Regions from separate parts of the Streptosporangium sp. NPDC001559 genome, predicted to be linked through region 2. Evidence: riboswitches for the same ligand, from Rfam matches in the RefSeq annotation. Region 2 holds a riboswitch; each other region holds the start of a gene.
The links. Region 2 has a riboswitch for cobalamin ahead of ACFYY8_RS23325 (ABC transporter substrate-binding protein). Riboswitches for the same ligand answer to the same signal wherever they lie in the genome.

Region 1 (5,940 bases), on a different contig from region 2:
GGGTCGCCGGAGGAGACCACCGCGACCCGCGCCCCGGCCGCGGCCAGTTCGAGGGCGTGCGCCGCCCGTTCGGCCTCCACCCGGTTGTCCGTCGGGTGACGGCGCTGGCGCGGGTTCGGCGGGACGCGGTCCAGGTAGGGGCCGTACCCGACGAGGTCGTCGGCGGCGGCCAGCGCCTCCTGGGCCTCCGGCGTCAGCCAGGGCCGCCCGGCGGGCCCGAGCCCGACCACGACGACCTCGCCGCCCTGGACGCGCTCCGGGACCCGGCTCTCACCGTGGGTACCGGGAAGGCCGGCGTTGACCGGGCTCGGCACCAGCGCCAGCGAGAAGTACGGCACGTCGTCCGGGTCCACCTCGGCGAGCGGGGCCAGGCGCTGCGCGCCGGTGGTCGCGCGCTCCACGTACCACGCCTCGTCGAGACGGCCCGCCTCGGCCAGCGCGTCGCGAACCTTGGTGAAGGTACGGCCGAGCTTGAGGATCGCCGCGGAGTCGGTCGCGGCCAGGCGCTCGGCGATGACCTCGGCGGGCAACGTGCCGGGAAGCACCGTCAGGACCTCGTCCCGCTCGACCAGCGGCTTGCCGAGCACGGCCGCGGCGCCGCTCACCGAGGTCACCCCGGGCACGACCTCGGTGACGTAGCGGTGGGCCAGCCGCTTGTGCATGTGCATGTAGGAGCCGTAGAAGAGCGGGTCGCCCTCGCACAGCACGACCACGTCGCGGCCCGCGTCCAGGTGGGCGGCCAGCCGCAGCGCGCAGTCGGCGTAGAAGTCGTCGATGGCGCCCTGGTAGCCGCCGGGGTGGTCGGTGGTCTCCGTGGTGAGCGGGTAGATCAGCGCCTCCTCGATCTGCCCCTCCCGCAGGTACGGCGCCGCCACCGAGCGGGCGATGCTCCTGCCGTGGCGGGCGCTGTGGTAGGCGATGACGTCCGCCTCCCCGATGAGCCTGGCCGCCTTGACGGTCACCAGTTCCGGGTCACCCGGCCCGAGCCCGACGCCCCTGAGCCGTCCCGCTGACGTGTCGTTCACTCGACCTCACTCGCGATCGCGTTGACCGCGGCGGCGGCCATCGCACTCCCACCCCGGCGTCCGTGCACGACCAGGTACTCCAGGCCCGCCGGATGCCCGGCGAGCGCCTGCTTTGACTCGGCGGCGCCGATGAAACCCACCGGCACGCCGAGCACGGCGGCGGGCCGTCCCGCCCCCTCCTCGACCATCTCCAGCAGCCTGAACAGCGCGGTCGGCGCGTTGCCGATCGCGACGACCGCCCCTTCGAGACGGTCGCGCCACAGTTCGAGGGCGGCCGCGCTGCGGGTGGTGCCGAGCCGTACGGCCAGTTCGGGCACGCCGGGCTCGCCCAGCGTGCAGAGCACCTCGTTGCCCGCGGGCAGGCGGCGCCGGGTCACCCCCGAGGCGACCATCATCGCGTCGCACAGCACGGGCGCCCCCGCGCGCAGGGCCGCCCTGGCCGAGGCGACCACGCCCGGCGACCAGCCGAGGTCGGCGACCAGGTCCACCATCCCGCAGGCGTGGATCATGCGGACCGCCACCTGGGCGACGTCCGGCGGCAGGCCGTCCAGGTCGCTCTCGGCGCGGATGGTGGCGAAGGAACGCCGGTAGATCTCCGCGCCGTCCCGGACGTAGTCGGTCACGTTTCCCCTCTCAGAGCCGCCACGGCGGCCGTGGTCTCCTCGATGTCCGCGCAGGTCAGGACACTGTTCGAGTCACCGTCCATGCCGCCGCCCAAGCCGCTGTCCTCCAGGAGGACCCGGTAGCCGGTCGTGGTCGCGACCACGTCGACGGCCCGTCCTCGCGGGCGGCCGCAACGTCGTTCGCAGCCCGCCCAGTGCACCGGGAGCGTACCGGGGCGGGCGGGGACGGCAGCGGGCGGGTCGCTCTCCGCCGTGATCCAGCGGGCGGCGTCGGCCCGCACGTCGGCCAGTGACTTCGCGCAGCCGGGCCGCCCCGCGCAGGCCGTCACGCCCGTCCACGGCGAGGCCGGGTCGACGACCAGCCCGGCGGCGACGAGCCGCCCGGCGACCTCGGCGAGAGAGGCCGGGGACAGGCCGGGCAGGACGACGCCACGCCACGGCGTCAGCCGTACCTCCTCGCCGCCCAGGCCGGCCAGCAGGGCGGCCTGGGCGGAGGTCAGCCGCCCCAGCGGCACCGTGACGCCGAGCGCGTTCAGGCCCGCGGGCTGTTCGACGACCCCGACGGGCCCGTGGGAGGGCGCCGGGACGGGCGCCCGCCGTACGGGGGCGGAGGTCGTCTCCAGGGAGGCCGCGACGCGGGCGGCGATCCGTTCGGCGCAGCCGGGCAGCTCGCCGATCCGCCACAGACGGCCCTCCCGGACCCCGGGCTCGGCCAGGAACGCCTCGGCGGCGGCCAGCAGCGCGGAGACCGCCGAACCCGGCGGCACCCGCAGGCCGCCGTCGGTCCCGGCCAGCAGCAACGCCACCTCGCCGGGGCCGGTCGGCAGGATCGCGGCGTCCGCCCCGAGCCAGGCCACGTCGCCCCGGCCGTCGTCGAGCGCGAACAGGAACCGCCCCGGCAGCCCGGCGAGCGCGGGCGTGCCGCACAGGCGCAGGTCGAGCTCACGGGTCAGCGGTCCCACGTCGAGAAGCCCCCGGCCGTCGAGGCCGCTCAGCGGTGAGGCCAGGACGTTGCGGACCCGTTCGTGGGTGGCCGAGGGCAGCAGCCCCGCCCGCGCCATGCGGGCCGCGAAGCCGTCCCCGGCGCCCAGTCCGCGCACCTGGACGTTGGCCCGGGAGGTCAGCTCGACGACGCCGTTGCCGCAGGTCTCGGCGGCCGAGGCCAGCTCGCGCAGCTGCGGGACCGTCAGGCGCCCTCCGGGTACCCTGACGCGCGCCAGGCCGCCGTCGGCCGCGGAATGCACCTGGAGCGCCCCCGGGCACGCGTCGGGATGAGATCGTCCGGAGAAGTGACCTTTTGACACGCTGAGGATGGTAGCTCCAGTTTCTTGCGGGGACCTCGCTGCCGTAGTCTCATCGTTGGCGACGGCAAAAGGGAGGAAGCCGGTGTGAATCCGGCGCGGTCCCGCCACTGTAACCGGGGAGCGAACCCCATCCAGCCACGGTCCGGCAACGGGCGGGAAGGCCGGGGGGAGCATCGATCCGGGAGCCAGGAGACTCCAGCCGTCGTAGCCGACGACGACCCGGGGCGAGGACCCCGAGGGAGGAAAGCCCTGTGCGCTGTTCGCCGTTCCCCAGCCGCCAGCCCGCACCGCCGTTCACGGCCGCGCCGCTCCCCGCCGGGGAGCGTGGCGAATGATCCTCCTGCTCTCCACCTCGGACACCGACCTGCTCAGCGCCCGCGCCAGCGGCGCGGACTACCGGCTCGGCAACCCGGCCAGGCTCACCGCGAGGGACCTGCCGCCCCTCGTCGAGGGCGCCGACCTGGTCGTCGTACGGCTGCTCGGCGGGCGCCGCGCCTGGGAGGAGGGCCTGGACGCCCTGCTCGCAGGGCCGCTGCCCGTCGTCGTGCTCGGCGGCGAACAGGCACCGGACGCCGAGCTGATGGAGTTGTCGACCGTGCCCGGCGGGGTCTGCGCCGAGGCGCACGCCTACCTCGCCCACGGCGGGGCCGCCAACCTCGCCGAACTGGGCCGCTTCCTGTCGGACACGCTGCTGCTGACCGGCCACGGCTTCGCCCCGCCCGCCCCGACGCCCGCCTGGGGCGTGCTCGAACGCCGGGCGCGCCGCGAGGAGGGACCGGTCGTCGGCGTGCTCTACTACCGCGCCCACCACGTCGCGGGCAACACCGCCTTCGTCGAGACGCTCTGCGCCGCGATCGAGGACGCGGGCGCCCGCGCGCTGCCCGTCTACTGCGCCTCCCTGCGCAGCGCCGAGCAGGGCCTGCTCGACACCCTGGGCACGGTCGACGCGCTGGTGGTGACCGTGCTGGCCGCGGGCGGCACCCGTCCGGCCACCGCGTCCGCGGGCGGCGACGACGAGGCCTGGGACGTCGGCGCGCTCGCCGAACTCGACGTGCCGATCCTGCAGGGCCTGTGCCTGACCGGTGGAAGGGCCGCCTGGGAGGCCAACGACGACGGCCTTTCCCCGCTCGACGCGGCGACCCAGGTGGCGATCCCCGAGTTCGACGGGCGGATCATCACGGTGCCGTTCTCCTTCAAGGAGATCGACGGGGACGGTCTGACCGTCTACGTCGCCGACCCCGAGCGGGCCTCCCGCGTGGCGGGCATCGCCGTACGGCACGCCGTCCTGCGGCATGTCCCGCCCGCCGAGCGGCGGATCGTGCTGATGCTGTCGGCCTACCCGACCAAGCACTCCAGGATCGGCAACGCCGTCGGCCTCGACACCCCGGCGAGCCTGGTGCGGCTGCTGGCCGCGATGCGCGAGCACGGCTACGACATCGGCGCCGAGGACGAACTGCCCGGCGTCACCGGGCAGGACGGCGACGCGCTGATCCACGCCCTCATCGCAGCCGGAGGCCAGGACCCCGACTGGCTCACCGAGGAACGGCTCGCGGGCAACCCGGTGCGGATCAAGGCCTCCCGGTACGCCGCGTGGTTCGCCACGCTGCCCGAGGACCTGCGGACCTCGGTCGAGGAGCACTGGGGACCCCCGCCCGGCGAACTGTTCGTCGACACCTCCGCCGACCCGGACGGTGAGATCGTGCTGGCCGCGCTGCGCTCGGGCAACGTCGTCGTCATGGTGCAGCCGCCCCGGGGGTTCGGCGAGAACCCCATCGCCATCTACCACGACCCCGACCTGCCACCCAGCCACCACTACCTGGCCGCCTACCGCTGGCTGTCCGACGGCTTCGGCGCGCACGCCGTGGTGCACGTCGGCAAGCACGGCAACCTGGAGTGGCTGCCCGGCAAGTCGGCGGGCCTGTCGGCCTCCTGCGGCCCCGACGCCGCCCTCGGGGACCTGCCGCTGATCTACCCGTTCCTGGTCAACGACCCCGGCGAGGGCACCCAGGCCAAGCGCCGCGCCCACGCCACGCTGGTCGACCACCTCGTCCCGCCGATGGCCCGCGCCGACACCTACGGCGACATGGCCAGGCTTGAGCAGCTCCTCGACGAGCACGCCTCCATCGCCGCGATGGACCCGGCCAAGCTGCCCGCGATCCGGGCGCAGATCTGGACGCTGATCCAGGCCGCCAGGCTCGACCACGACCTCGGCATCGAGGACCGCCCGCACGACGCCGAGTTCGACGACTTCCTGCTGCACGTGGACGGCTGGCTGTGCGAGGTCAAGGACGTCCAGATCCGCGACGGCCTGCACGTGCTCGGCGCGGCCCCGCAGGGCGCCGTCCGCGTCGACCTGGTGCTGGCCATCCTGCGCGCCCGCCAGATGTGGGCGGGCGGCATGGCGCTGCCCGGCCTGCGCGAGGCGCTCGGCCTGCGTGAGGACGGCACCGCCGGGCGCCTGGGCACCGACGAGGCCGAGGCCGAGGCCAGGTCGCTGGTCGAGGCGATGGAGGAGCGCGGCTGGGACCCGGCCGCCGCGGCCGGGATCGCCGCGTCCGTGACGGGCGGCGACCGGGAGCAGGTCGGGCGCGTCCTGCGGTTCGCGGCGGAGGAGGTCGTCCCCAGGCTGGCGCGCACCGTGGACGAGATCGGCGCGATCCTGCACGCCCTCGACGGCGGTTACGTCCCGGCGGGACCGAGCGGGTCGCCGCTGCGCGGGCTGGTCAACGTGCTGCCGACCGGCCGCAACTTCTACTCGGTCGATCCGAAGGCCGTGCCGAGCAGGCTGGCCTGGGAGACCGGGCAGGCGATGGCCGAATCGCTCCTTGAGCGCTACCGCTCCGAGCACGGCGACTGGCCGCGCTCGGTCGGCCTGTCGGTGTGGGGCACCAGCGCCATGCGCACCGCCGGGGACGACGTGGCCGAGGTGCTGGCGCTGCTGGGCGTGCGCCCGGTGTGGGACGAGGCGTCGCGGCGGGTCACCGGCCT
Region 2 (5,940 bases):
CAGCAGGTCCCCGGCCAGCGGCAGCCCGGCCCGGTGAACGGCCTCGGCGGCCATCAGCACGCAGGCGGCGTGCCCCTTCGGGTTGCCCGCGCCGAGCCCGGTCACCAGGTCACCCTCGACGCGGGCGGCGGGACGCATGTCGGGGCGCAGCGCGGGGCCGATCCACGGGACGTCCTCGTCCTCGCGGCCGGTGGTCAGCGTGTCGATCGGCGCGTACAGCATGAGGTCGGGGCCGCCGCCGTCGCCGGGCAACCGGCCCCACGCGTTGGCCTGCCGGTCGTCGAGCGGCTGGACGGCCGCCGTGACACCGGCGGCCGTCAGGGTGGCGGCGATGTGCTCGGCCAGGGGACGCTCGCCGCCGGTGGGGCTGGGGATGTCCACCAGGCCGCGCAACAGCTCCCGCAGCCGGTCGCCCGTGACGTGCCGCCAGGCCGCGGCGACCAGGTCGCGCCGGTCCCCGTCGAGCCCGTCGAGCCCGTCGGGCGCGTTCACCGGTTGATCCGGCGGACCTGGGTGTTGACCCGCCTGGCGAGCAGGCGCCACAGCGGCGGCAGCGCCGCGACGACGGCCGCGCAGACCAGCAGGACCAGCAGGGGACGTGGCATGGGGATCTCCTTGACTCGTCCCGCGTGGGACCCCCGGCGCGTGGCCGGGGGTCCCACGCGGGAGCCGTTTCCGCCCTGCCGAGATGATCCGCCGGCCGGAGGGGAACCGCCCATGGAAACGTCCCGCTCAGCGGGACGCCCACGCGGGATCGGCGTACGGCGACGCCACGGTGAAGATCTCTATCCCATAAGTGGTCGTCACACGGTGAGCCGTTCGAGGAGGGTGCGGGCGAAGGACGCCGCGGCCCTCTCGTCGTCGCGGTCGCCGGGCGGCGTCATGTGCCCGAGGAAGGCGTACTGGAAGCAGGCCCCGAGCAGCAGCCCGGCGGCGGCGGTCACGTCGGTCTCCGGCCGCAGCCGTCCGAGGTCCCGTTCGGCGCTCAGGTAGGCCGCGACGGCCTCGTTGACCTTGTGCGGACCGGCGCCGTGGACACGTAGCTCCTCCCGGTGCGCGGCGAGGGTCGCCGGATCGGCGAACACCGAGGCGAGCATCGGGAAGCCCTCGCCGTAGAAGGCGATCGCGGCCTGGGCCAGCGCGGTGAGGTTGCCCAGGAGCGTGCCCGTGCCCGCCCCGCCGTTCAGCGCCTGCGCCAGCCGGGTGAAGCCGGGGGAGCGTTCCCGCATCACCGCCACGAGCAGGTCGGCCTTGCCCGCGAAGTGCTTGTAGAGCGTCGCCTCGGTGAACCCGGCGGCCTGCGCGATCTGGCGGGTGGTCACGTTGGCGAGACCCCTTTCGGCCATCACCGCCGCCGCCGCGTCGAGGATCACGTCCCTGGTGCCCATCTCGGTCCCTTTCTGGCTGGGCGTCGCTTGACGAGGTTAGTGATCGCTCACTAACCTCCAAGGGTTAGCGAACGTTTACTAACCACATGGAGCTTAGATGAAGCTGACCGTGTTCGGAGCGACCGGCGGTACCGGGCGGCACGTGGTCGAGCAGGCCCTCGCTGCGGGCCACCACGTCACCGCCGTCGTGCGCGACCCGGCCCGGCTGACGTCCACCGGCCACCCGAGGCTTGAGCCGGTCGTCGCCGACGTCATGGACACCGCGGCCCCGGAGGCCGTCGTCGCCGCCGTGACCGGCGGGGACGCCGTGATCTCGGCCCTCGGGCCCCGGCCGGGCGGCGGCGGATCGGTGTGCGCGGACGGCGCCCGCGCGATCATCGCCGCGATGCGCGCCGCGGGGACCCGCCGCCTTGTCGTCGTCACGGCCAGCGGCCACATCGTCGACAGCGGCGACGGACCGGCCAGCCGCCTGCTGGTCAAGCCGATGCTGCGGCGCCTCCTGCGTGAGGGGTTCGCCGACTTCGTCCGCACCGACGACGCCGTCCGCGCCAGTGGCCTGGACTGGACCATCATGCGTCCGCCCCGGCTCACCGACGGCAGGCGCAAGCCGTACCGCACCGCCGTCGACGTCAACGTCAGAGGGGGCATCTTCATCTCCCGCGCGGACCTCGCCGACGCCATCCTCGCCACGCTGGCCGCCCCCGAGACCGTCGGCCACACCGTCTCACTGGGCTACTGAGGCACGGATTCCCTCACGGCGCGTCCCCCTCGGTGATCAGCGTCACCTGGGGGACGCCCGTCCTCGGATGCGCGCCGACCTCGGCGTCCACCCGGTAGACGTCCCGCAGCAGTTCAGGCGTCAGCACCTCGCGCGGGGTCCCGAGCGCCACGACCGCGCCGCCGTCCATGACGCACAGGCGGTCACAGAACGCGGCGGCCAGGTTGAGGTCGTGCAGCGCGATCACCGCGGTGATCCCGAGCCCGCGCACCAGACGCAGCGCGTCGAGCTGGTGGCGCAGGTCGAGGTGGTTGGTCGGCTCGTCCAGCACCATCACCTCCGGCCGCTGCGCCAGCGCCCGGGCGATCAGCACCCGCTGCTTCTCCCCGCCGGAGAGCCGGTCGAAGGGCGCGTGGGCCAGATCGGCCACGTCCAGCCGTTCCAGCGCCTCGGCGATGATCGCCCGGTCGGCGGGGGAGTCGCCGTCGAAGGCCCGTTTGTGCGGGGTACGTCCCATGGACACCATGTCGTGGACGCTCAGCCCGAAGTCGCCGCCGCCCTCCTGAAGCACCGCGGCCAGCCGGCGGGCCAGCCATCTGCCCGGCGTCCGCCACACGTCGTGCCCGTCGAGGAGCACCTGCCCGGCGGTGGGGCGCAGCACCCGGTAGAGGGTTCTCAGCAGGGTCGACTTGCCCGCGCCGTTGGGCCCGGCCAGGCCGAGCACCTCACCGGGGGCCACCTCGAACGTCACCGCGCGAACCAGGTCCCTGCCGCCGATCCGCACCGAGACCTCCCGTACGGCCAGAGCGCCCATCAGGTCCTCCTCCGCATCAGCCACAGGAAGAACGGCCCGCCGACCAGCGCCGTGATGATCCCCACCGGGACCTCCTCGGGGGTGATCAGCGTCCTGGCGACCAGGTCGGCCATGATGAGGAACGCCGCCCCGAGCAACGCCGTGGCCGGAAGCGCCCGCCGGTGGTCGGCACCGACGAGCAGCCGCACCACATGGGGCATGATCAGCCCGACGAACCCGATGGTCCCGCTGACCGCGACGACGGTGCCGATCACCATCGCCACCAGCACGAACAGCGCCGTCCTGAAGCGGTGCACGTCCAGCCCCAGGGAGGCGGCGGCCTCCTCCCCGGCCAGCAGCAGGTTCAGCGGGCGCGAGACGCCCAGCAGGACGACGGTGCCCGCCGTCACGGCCGCCGCGGGCACCCACACCGTCGTCCACGTCGTCCCCGCGACGCCGCCGAGCATCCAGCGGACGGCCGACTGGGCTCGGTGCGGGTCGTCGGAGGTCACCACCAGGAAGCTGGCCGTCGCCGACAGCACCTCGGCCGTCGCCACCCCGGCCAGCACCAGCCGCACCGTGGTCATCCGCCCGCCGGACCGGGCCAGGAGATAGACCGTGACCAGCGCCGCCAGCGCCCCCGCGAACGCGGCGACCGGCAGGGAGAACGGCCCGAGGAAGGTCAGGCCGAACACCGTCACGCTCACCGCGCCCACACTGGCGCCGGAGGAGACGCCCAGCAGCATCGGATCGGCCAGCGGGTTGCGCACCAGCGCCTGCAACGCCATCCCGCAGACCGAGAGACCGGCGCCGATGACCCCGCACAGGATCACCCGTGGCAGCCGTACGTCCATGACGACGGTCTCCCTGACCGGCGACCAGACCGGTTCGGCCAGCGCGGGGTTGAGGCGGTGCAGCAGGATGCCCCACACCTGCCCGGCGGGCAGGCTGATCGAACCGGCCGCGACCCCCGCCGTGACCGCCCCGCAGAGCAGCAGCGCGCACAGCGCGAGCGTCAGCGGGTACGGCAGGCCGGGGCGCCGGGTGACGGGCGTGGTCCGGGAGAGCCCGGTCAGGCCGCTCACTCGAACCGGTCGGGGTGGATCTGCCGGGCCAGCGACTCCACCGCGGACGGCGCCCGGACCCCGAGCACGACCGACGACAGCGGCAGCACCGCGAACCGCCTGTGCCTGATCGCCGGAACGTCGGCGAGCGCCGGGTTCGACAGCAGGAACCTCTTCTTGTCCTCGACCTTCTCGTCGCCGTAGTCGTAGACGACGATCCAGTCGGGCGCGCGCTCGGCGACCTGCTCGAACGACACGTCGGCCCATGCCTTGTCCACGTCGGTGAAGACGTTCCGCGCGCCCGCCAGCGTGATGATCTCGTCGCCGACGCCCCTGCCCCCGGCGGTGAAGGCGGTCTTGTCACCGCTGTCGTAGACGAACAACCTGACCGGCTCGACGTCGGCGAGCCTCTCCCTCACCCGCGCCAAAGGCTCGTGCAGACGGGTGATGAGCGCCTCGGCCCGCTCGCGCACGCCGAAGATCGTGGCGACGTTGCGGATCTCCCGGTCCATCAGGTCCATGTCCACGGGGCCGGACGGGCACTGCTCGACGTTGAGGTAGGTGTCGATCCCGGCCTTGCCCAGCGCGTCGCGGCCGCGGCCCTCCTTCTCGTCGAAGGCGCTGGAGAAACCGCCGTAGACGAAGTCGGGCTCCTCGGCCAGCAGCGCCTCGTAGGAGGGGTACCGCCTGGACAGCACCTTCACCCCGTCGTAGGCGGCCCGGTACTCGGGCAGGACCTTGTCGTCGAGATATCCGGTGCCGGCCATCGACCCCTGCAGTCCCAGCGCCAGCATCACCTCGGTCGCGTGCTGGTTGAGCGAGACCGCCCGCCGCGGCGGCCGGTCGTAGGTCGTCCTGACGCCGCAGTCGTCGAGGGTGACCGGGAAGCCCGCGACGGCCCCGGCAGGGCCTTCAGCCGGGGCTCCGGAGGGCGCCGGTTCCCCGGCGGAGGCGCCACAACCGGCCAGGAGCACGGCACAGGACAGGGCGAGCAACAGGGACAGGGGACGTCTGACCGTCACGGACGGTTCCTCTCACGGGATCTGCACCATGGGACGGCCCTGCCGGAAGATCACGGAACCGGCCAGGAGGTCGTCTCCGGGCACACGCCGGCGCGGAGGGCTCGTGCGGTCGTCGCCACGCGAGGTCATCCATCGGCCGACCCGTTCCTCTCCGGGGAGATCCGCCCCAGTTCGTCGAGGAGGCGACCGCGTGAGTCTCCTGGCTCTCGGGTCGATGCTCGCCCCCGTCTTCCCACCCCGCAGGGGGCGGTGACCTCGTGGGGGTCCGCTCGCCGATCACAGTGGCGGGACCGCGCCGGATTCGCACCGGCTTCCTCGTCCGCGCTCGCCTTCGCCGGTCATCATTGCACGAAGCCGTTGATGCGCTGAAGATGGCTTCCGGTTCCGGCGGCGGCTGTACGATGCCTTGTTGCAACAAATTTGCAATTGCAAAGACTGGCAGTATTCGGGAGGGCAAGTGCGGACGGCGGAGGTCAAACGGCGGTTCCTTGAGCACTTCGCGGCGGCGGGGCACACCGTGGCCGCCAGCGCGCCGCTGCCCGCCGACGACCCGACACTGCTGTTCGTCAACGCGGGCATGGTGCCGTTCAAGCCCTACCTCCTCGGGCAGCGGACACCGCCGTCCCCCCGGGCGGCCAGCGTGCAGAAGTGCGTCCGCACCCTCGACATCGACGAGGTCGGCAAGACCACCAGGCACGGCACGTTCTTCCAGATGAGCGGCAACTTCTCCTTCGGCGACTACTTCAAGGAGGAGGCGATCAGGCTCGCCTGGGACCTGACGGTCAAGCCTCGGGCCGAGGGAGGCTACGGCCTCGACCCCGACCGGATCTGGGCCACCGTCTACCTGGACGACGACGAGGCCCACGCCCTGTGGCGGGACGTGATCGGCCTGCCCGAGGTCCGCGTCGTACGGCGCGGCAAGGCCGACAACTTCTGGTCCATGGGAGTCCCCGGG
Region 3 (5,940 bases), on a different contig from region 2:
CACCACGGCGACCGGCAGGTCGTCGGCCATCGACAGCAGCCGGGTGGTGTGCACGACCTGCGTGGCGCCGAAGCCCTCAAGGCCGTGGAAGACCGACGCCCCGGCCAGCCCGGCGGCGTGGGCGCGGTGCACGATCTCGGTGTACATCGGACGGTGGTGCCAGGTGTCGGTGTCGTCGAGGAAGACGGTCAGTCTCAGCCCTCGCCCAGACATGATCATCGTGTTCTCCCTGCCTTCCGTCTCACCGCCGCCAGGAGCAGGCGGGTGATCCGAGCCCCGGCCGTCACCGAGGCCATGGCGACCACGACCGTGACGACCATGTAGGCCAGCGCCGGACCGGGCCGTCCGGCCGTGACCAGGCGTTCGATGTCCACGCAGTAGGTGGAGAAGGTGGTGAACCCACCGAGCACGCCGGTCGCGAAGAACGGCCGCACCCAGACGGGGGCGGTCCAGGCCTCGGTCAGCGTCACGAGGAAGACGCCGATCACCAGGCAGCCGAGGGCGTTGACGCCCAGCGTGGTCCACGGGAAGGCCGCGGGCGGGGTCGGCCACAGCAGTGACGCCCCGTAACGGGCCGCCGCGCCGGTCGAGCCTCCGGCGGCGACCGCGGCGAGCACGCGCAGCTGCGAGCGGCGTGCCTGGCGGCGACGCCGTACGTCGGTGAGATCGACGTCTGGGTCGACGGGCTCGGTCACCGTTGCGGGCCCCACCTCATCCGGGCGCATGATCCTCCCCACACGTGGCGTGCGCCCCGGGTTCAGGACGCGAGCTGTCACGAGCAGGGACCGTTGGCGGCGCGCGCGCCGCGGTTCGGGTACGGCGGGCCCCACCGCCGTGAGACGCCCCGGCCGGGCTCGGCGAGCCGGCACGAGGGTTCCCGCACAGCCTAACCCGCCCCGGATCTCCCCTCGGACGCCCCCTCGCCCCGAACCAAGGTTCAGGTCCGCCGTGCCCGAACCCTGTCCGGCCTCCCGTCCGGGCGGCGAACGGGACTCCTCGGGGCCGGCACGTTGGGCCCCGACCGCATCGTGGTCTCCCGTAGCGTCGAGACCACGATGCGGCGGACGCCGTGCCCGGGGCCCACGTCCGGGCGGCGGCGAGCCTCATAACTTAGGTAAGCCTAAGCTCAGTTTTTGGATTTCGGCGTGCCCTGTCAAGGTGGCGATCTGTGATCTGGTTCATACCGCTGGCCCATTTGTCATGAAAAATCGTGAACCTAGGGCGCTTTTCGGCAAGATTCGCATCCGATGGGTCGAATGTTCCATTTGTCGGTTAGGCAAGGCTTGCCTAAATGGGGAGTGGTATGTTTCCGGCCCCGTTGCGTCGCCGTCTGGCCATGAGCCTGTCCTTCCTCACGCTCGCCGCCCTGACCGCGTGCGGTTCCGGCTCCGGCACCCCCGGCGTCGCGTCCGATCCCTCAGGGCAGGGAGAGCCCCCGCCGCCGCGGACCGGGTCGTCGAGGCGACCAACGGGAAGATCACCGTTCCCGGCGACGTCGAGCGCATCGTCTCGATCTCCTATGCCACCGGCGCCCTGCTCGACTTCGGCGTGCTACCGGTCGGCACCAGCGCGATCGACGGGAACAACCCGATGGAACTGCCGCCCTCCCAGGTCGAGGCCGCCAAGAACGGCAAGGTGCTGCCGGTCACCTACGCCACCGCCGACCGGTACGGCACCTCGATCGACGTGCTCGACCAGGTCGAGACCATCCTGAAGGGGGCTGAACGCGTCAACTCGTCTGGCTGCCGGCCCACGAGTGGCGCGCGGGCCGTACGGGTACGGGGCGGGCGGCCGGGAGCTGAGTCTCACGCCGGGGGCAGGCGCCTGAGCAGGTAGGTGTCCATGATCCAGCCCTTGCGTTCGCGGGCCTGCGCGCGCAGGTCACGGATGCGCCCGGTCACCTCGGTCACCGGCCCGGAGACCAGGATCTCGTCCGGGGTGCCCAGGTAGGCGCCCCAGTAGATGTGGAACTCCTCCGCCCGGTCCCCCAGGTCGGCGAAGGCGCAGTGCGCGTCGAGCATGACGAGGACGTCGTCGGCCGTCGGCCCCTCCTGCGCCAGGCGGCGGCCGGTGGTGATGTGCACCGGGCGGCCGACCCGGTTCAGGTTGGTACGGTGCCTGGCGGTCAGCGCGGAGACGCTGGTGATGCCCGGGACGACCTCGTGGTCGAAGACGACCGTCCCCCGCTCGGTGACCTCCTCGATCCCGGCGAGCGTGCTGTCGTAGAGGCCGGGGTCGCCCCAGACGAGGATCGCCCCGGTCTCGTCCTCGCCGAGCTCGTCGCGGACGAACGCCTCGTACAGGTCGGCGCGCCGCGAACGCCACGTCTCGACGGCCGAGGCGTAGGCGGGGGTGGTCCTGTCCCGCTCCGGGTCACGGGCCTCCACCACCCGGTACGGCCGCCGCCCGTGCGCCTCGATCATGTCCCGGCGCAGATCGGCCAGGTCGTGTTTGACCTCTCCCTTGTCCACCAGCAGGAAGGCGTCGGCCCGGCCGATGGCCTTGACCGCCTGGAGGGTGAGATGGTCGGGGTCGCCCGCGCCGATGCCGATGATGAGGATTCGCTTCACGGGGAAGAGTCTGCCCTCCCCGCGGTGGGCGGGTCCCGCCGGGCCGGTCCGCGGGAGGTCGGCACCCGGAGCACAGAGAAGTCTCCGCCCCCTGTGAGATGATGCCGCCGCGGGCGACGGCGGCCAGAGGAAGCCGGTACGAGTCCGGCGCGGTCCCGCCACCGTGATCGGCACCTGATCGGTACCGCGATCGGCGAGCGAGTCGTGGACGGAGGGATCACGACGAGCTCCGGCCGGGAGCCGGAGACTCACGTGGTCGCCTCCTCAGACCAGGCCGGGGCGGACCTCCCCGGGAGAGGATCGGTGATTCGTCATGCCCCCCGTCCGGCCCGCCCCCGTGATCGCGCCCGCCGCCCCGGAGGCCGTCTCGGCGGCGATGGCCGAGGTGTCCTCGGTCGGCGGCTACTTCGAACTCGACGAGGGCGAGGCGGAGCCGGGCTGGCGGCCGCTCACCGACCTGCTCACCGACCGCGCCCTGCTGGAACGGCGCGTCGCCGAGGTCGCCGTGCGCCTGGGCACCGACCAGCCACGGGTGGCGGCCTCCATCCAGTTCCAGGGGCTCGCGGCCCGTCTGTGGTCGCCGGTCGTCGGGGCCGTGGCCGCCCACGACCTGCTCCTCGACCTGGCCCCCGCCCGGCTGCACTGGTACCCGGCCCCCGCCGGGCCGCTGCCGCTGCGCGCCGTACGGCCTGCGGGGCGGCGTGTCCCCGGCCCGGCCGAGGCCGCCGGGCCGATGTACCGCGGCGTGGTGACCGGGCTGCTCGAACCGCTGGCGCTGGCCGTACGGGAGGTCGTCGGGATCGCGCCGGGCCTGCTGTGGGGCAACGCCGCCTCGGCCCTGGCGGGAGCCGTGTGCGTCCTCGCGGGCCGGCGCCCCGATCTGGCCACGAGGGCCGTCACGCTCGGCCGGGAACTGCTGGGGACGGGGCTGCTGCGGAACACCGGTGAGCTGGCCGAACCCGTCCCCGGGCGACCGGTCTTCACCCGGCGCAGCTGCTGCCTGTACTACCGGCTGCCCGGCGGCGGCAAGTGCGGCGACTGCGTCCTGCTCGCCGGCCGCGCGAGAAGCCGTACGGGAAGCCGGGAACGATCCGCCTGAACGGCCGTCATCCCGGTTCCGCGGAGAGTCCGAGTTCGTGTTCGCCCAGGGGCGCGAAGAAGCGGTCCACGTCCTGCTCGCTCACCTCTTCGAGACGGGCGGGGGACCAGCGGGGGGAGCGGTCCTTGTCGATCACCTGGGCGCGGATGCCCTCGACCAGGTCGGGCGCGGACGGCATCGCGCAGGCGACGCGGTACTCCTGGTCGAGAGCCTCCTCAAGGGAGCCCAGCCCCCGGGCCAGGCGCAGGGCGCGCAGGGTGACCTTCAGCGCGGTCGGCGACCTGGCCGAGACCAGCTCCGCCGCCCGCTTCGCCTCCTCGGCGCCGTCGCCGAGCAGCCGCTCCACGATCTCCTCGACCGTCCCGGCGGAGTAACAGGCGTCGATCCATCCGCGTTCGCCGGTCAGCTTCCCGGGCGGCACCGGGCGGGCGAAGGCGGCGACGACCCCTGCCACGTCCCCCGAGGCCAGCTCGGTGGTGAGGGCGTCGAGATCCGCAGAGGGGACGAAGTGGTCGGCGAGCCCGCAGGCGACGGCGTCGCCCGCCCCGATCGCCGCCGAGGTCAGCGCCATGTGGGTGCCGAGCTCGCCGGGTGCCCGCGACAGCAGGTAGGTGCCTCCCACGTCGGTCAGGAAGCCGATCGTGGTCTCCGGCATGGCCAGGGTGGTGCGTTCGGTGACGATCCGCACACCGCCGTGCGCGGAGACGCCCACCCCGCCGCCCATGACGATGCCGTCCATCAGGGCCACGTACGGCTTGCCGTACCGGGCGATGAGGGCGTTGAGGCGGTACTCGTCCCGCCAGAACGCCGGCGAGGCCCCGCCCCCGGTCCTGACGTCCTCGTGGATGGCGCGGATGTCGCCTCCGGCGCACAGGCCACGCTCGCCCGCCCCCCTGACGAGCACGGCGGAGACGGCGTCGTCGCAGGCCCAGGCCCGCAGGGTGGTGCCGATCCGGCGGATCATGTCGTGGTTCAGGGCGTTCAGGGCGCGGGGCCGGTTGAGGATGATCTGCCCGAGGCGTCCGGTGACCAGGGTCACGACCTCGGCGTCCGGCTGGAGGTTCATCGGGCGGCCCCCACGAGCCCGCGGGTGACGACGACGCACATGATCTCGTTCGCTCCTCAATGTAGTCGGACGTCCTACTAAATCCAGAGCGTACGGCGTTCGCCAGGGAGAGTCTTGATGCCTATTATTTGTAGTTGCGAATTATTTGCAATAAGGGGGTGGCATGGCGGTCGTCCTGGGGATCGAGACCTCGTGTGACGAGACCGGCGTCGGCATCGTCTCCGGCGGGAGGCTCCTCGGCGCCGCGCTGTCCTCCTCGATGGAGGAGCACGCGCGCTTCGGCGGGGTGGTGCCGGAGATCGCCGCCCGCGCCCACCTGGAGTCACTCGTCCCCTGCGTGCGGGCCGCCTTCGAGCGGGCCGGGGTCGGCCCGTCCGAGATCGACGCGGTCGCGGTCACCTCGGGGCCCGGCCTGGCCACCGCGCTGCAGACCGGGATCGCCGCCGCCAAGGCCTACGCGCTGGCCTGGGACCTCCCCCTGTACGGCGTGCACCACCTGGCCGGGCACGTGGCCGCCGACACCCTGGAACACGGCCCGCTGCCGCCGCGCTCGGTCGCGCTGATCGTCTCCGGCGGGCACACCTCGCTGCTCCTGCTCGGCGACCTGGCCCGCGACCCGGTCGTCCACCTCGGCGACACCCGTGACGACGCCGCGGGCGAGGCGTTCGACAAGGTCGCCAGGCTCCTCGGGCTCGCCTACCCCGGCGGCCCCGCCGTCGCCGAGGCCGCCCGCGACGGCGACCCCGGGGCGGTCGCCTTCCCCCGGGCGATGCTCGGCGACGGCCACGACTTCTCCTTCTCCGGGCTCAAGAGCGCCGTCGCCAGGCATGTGGCGCGGGCGGGCGACTCCCTCGCCGTGCCCGACGTCGCGGCCTCCTTCCAGGAGGCGGTGGCCGACGTGCTGACCCGCAAGGCCGTCGAGGCCTGCCTGGACGCCGGAGTGGACACCCTCGTGATCGTCGGCGGGGTCGCCGCGAACCGGAGGCTGCGCGAACTCGCCGCGGAGCGCTGCCACGCGGCGGGCCTCACGCTGCGGATCCCGCCCCCGGGGTTGTGCACAGACAACGGCGCGATGATCGCCGCCGTCGGGGACCTCCTGGTCGCCGCGGGAGCCCCGCCCTCCTCACGGCACCTGGCGGCCGACCCCTCGGCCCCGCTGAGCCGGGCCCACACACGCGGCTGACGTTTCGGACGCCGCCCCGGCG

Region 1: linked by a shared signal. The riboswitch ahead of cobN (cobaltochelatase subunit CobN) and the one ahead of ACFYY8_RS23325 (ABC transporter substrate-binding protein) in region 2 are both predicted to bind cobalamin.
Region 3: linked by a shared signal. The riboswitch ahead of ACFYY8_RS05995 ((2Fe-2S)-binding protein) and the one ahead of ACFYY8_RS23325 (ABC transporter substrate-binding protein) in region 2 are both predicted to bind cobalamin.

What each region holds. Positions count from the first base shown of each region.
Region 1 covers NZ_JBIAVG010000026.1:63,083-69,022, reverse strand. Annotated here, with positions in the region: gene ACFYY8_RS39085 (precorrin-2 C(20)-methyltransferase) at 1-1,025, opposite strand, end outside; gene ACFYY8_RS39080 (precorrin-8X methylmutase) at 1,022-1,648, opposite strand; gene cobG (precorrin-3B synthase) at 1,645-2,952, opposite strand; cobalamin riboswitch at 2,972-3,170, shown strand; gene cobN (cobaltochelatase subunit CobN) at 3,284-5,940, shown strand, end outside.
Region 2 covers NZ_JBIAVG010000010.1:241,776-247,715, reverse strand. Annotated here, with positions in the region: gene ACFYY8_RS23350 (M20 family metallopeptidase) at 1-492, opposite strand, end outside; gene ACFYY8_RS23345 (TetR/AcrR family transcriptional regulator) at 804-1,388, opposite strand; gene ACFYY8_RS23340 (NAD(P)-dependent oxidoreductase) at 1,486-2,127, shown strand; gene ACFYY8_RS23335 (ABC transporter ATP-binding protein) at 2,141-2,920, opposite strand; gene ACFYY8_RS23330 (FecCD family ABC transporter permease) at 2,920-3,984, opposite strand; gene ACFYY8_RS23325 (ABC transporter substrate-binding protein) at 3,981-4,985, opposite strand; cobalamin riboswitch at 5,178-5,304, opposite strand; gene alaS (alanine--tRNA ligase) at 5,443-5,940, shown strand, end outside.
Region 3 covers NZ_JBIAVG010000002.1:437,413-443,352, forward strand. Annotated here, with positions in the region: gene ACFYY8_RS05975 (DUF190 domain-containing protein) at 1-213, opposite strand, end outside; gene crcB (fluoride efflux transporter CrcB) at 216-695, opposite strand; gene ACFYY8_RS05985 (hypothetical protein) at 1,375-1,836, shown strand; gene cobF (precorrin-6A synthase (deacetylating)) at 1,806-2,570, opposite strand; cobalamin riboswitch at 2,696-2,820, shown strand; gene ACFYY8_RS05995 ((2Fe-2S)-binding protein) at 2,884-3,669, shown strand; gene ACFYY8_RS06000 (enoyl-CoA hydratase/isomerase family protein) at 3,677-4,735, opposite strand; gene tsaD (tRNA (adenosine(37)-N6)-threonylcarbamoyltransferase complex transferase subunit TsaD) at 4,899-5,918, shown strand.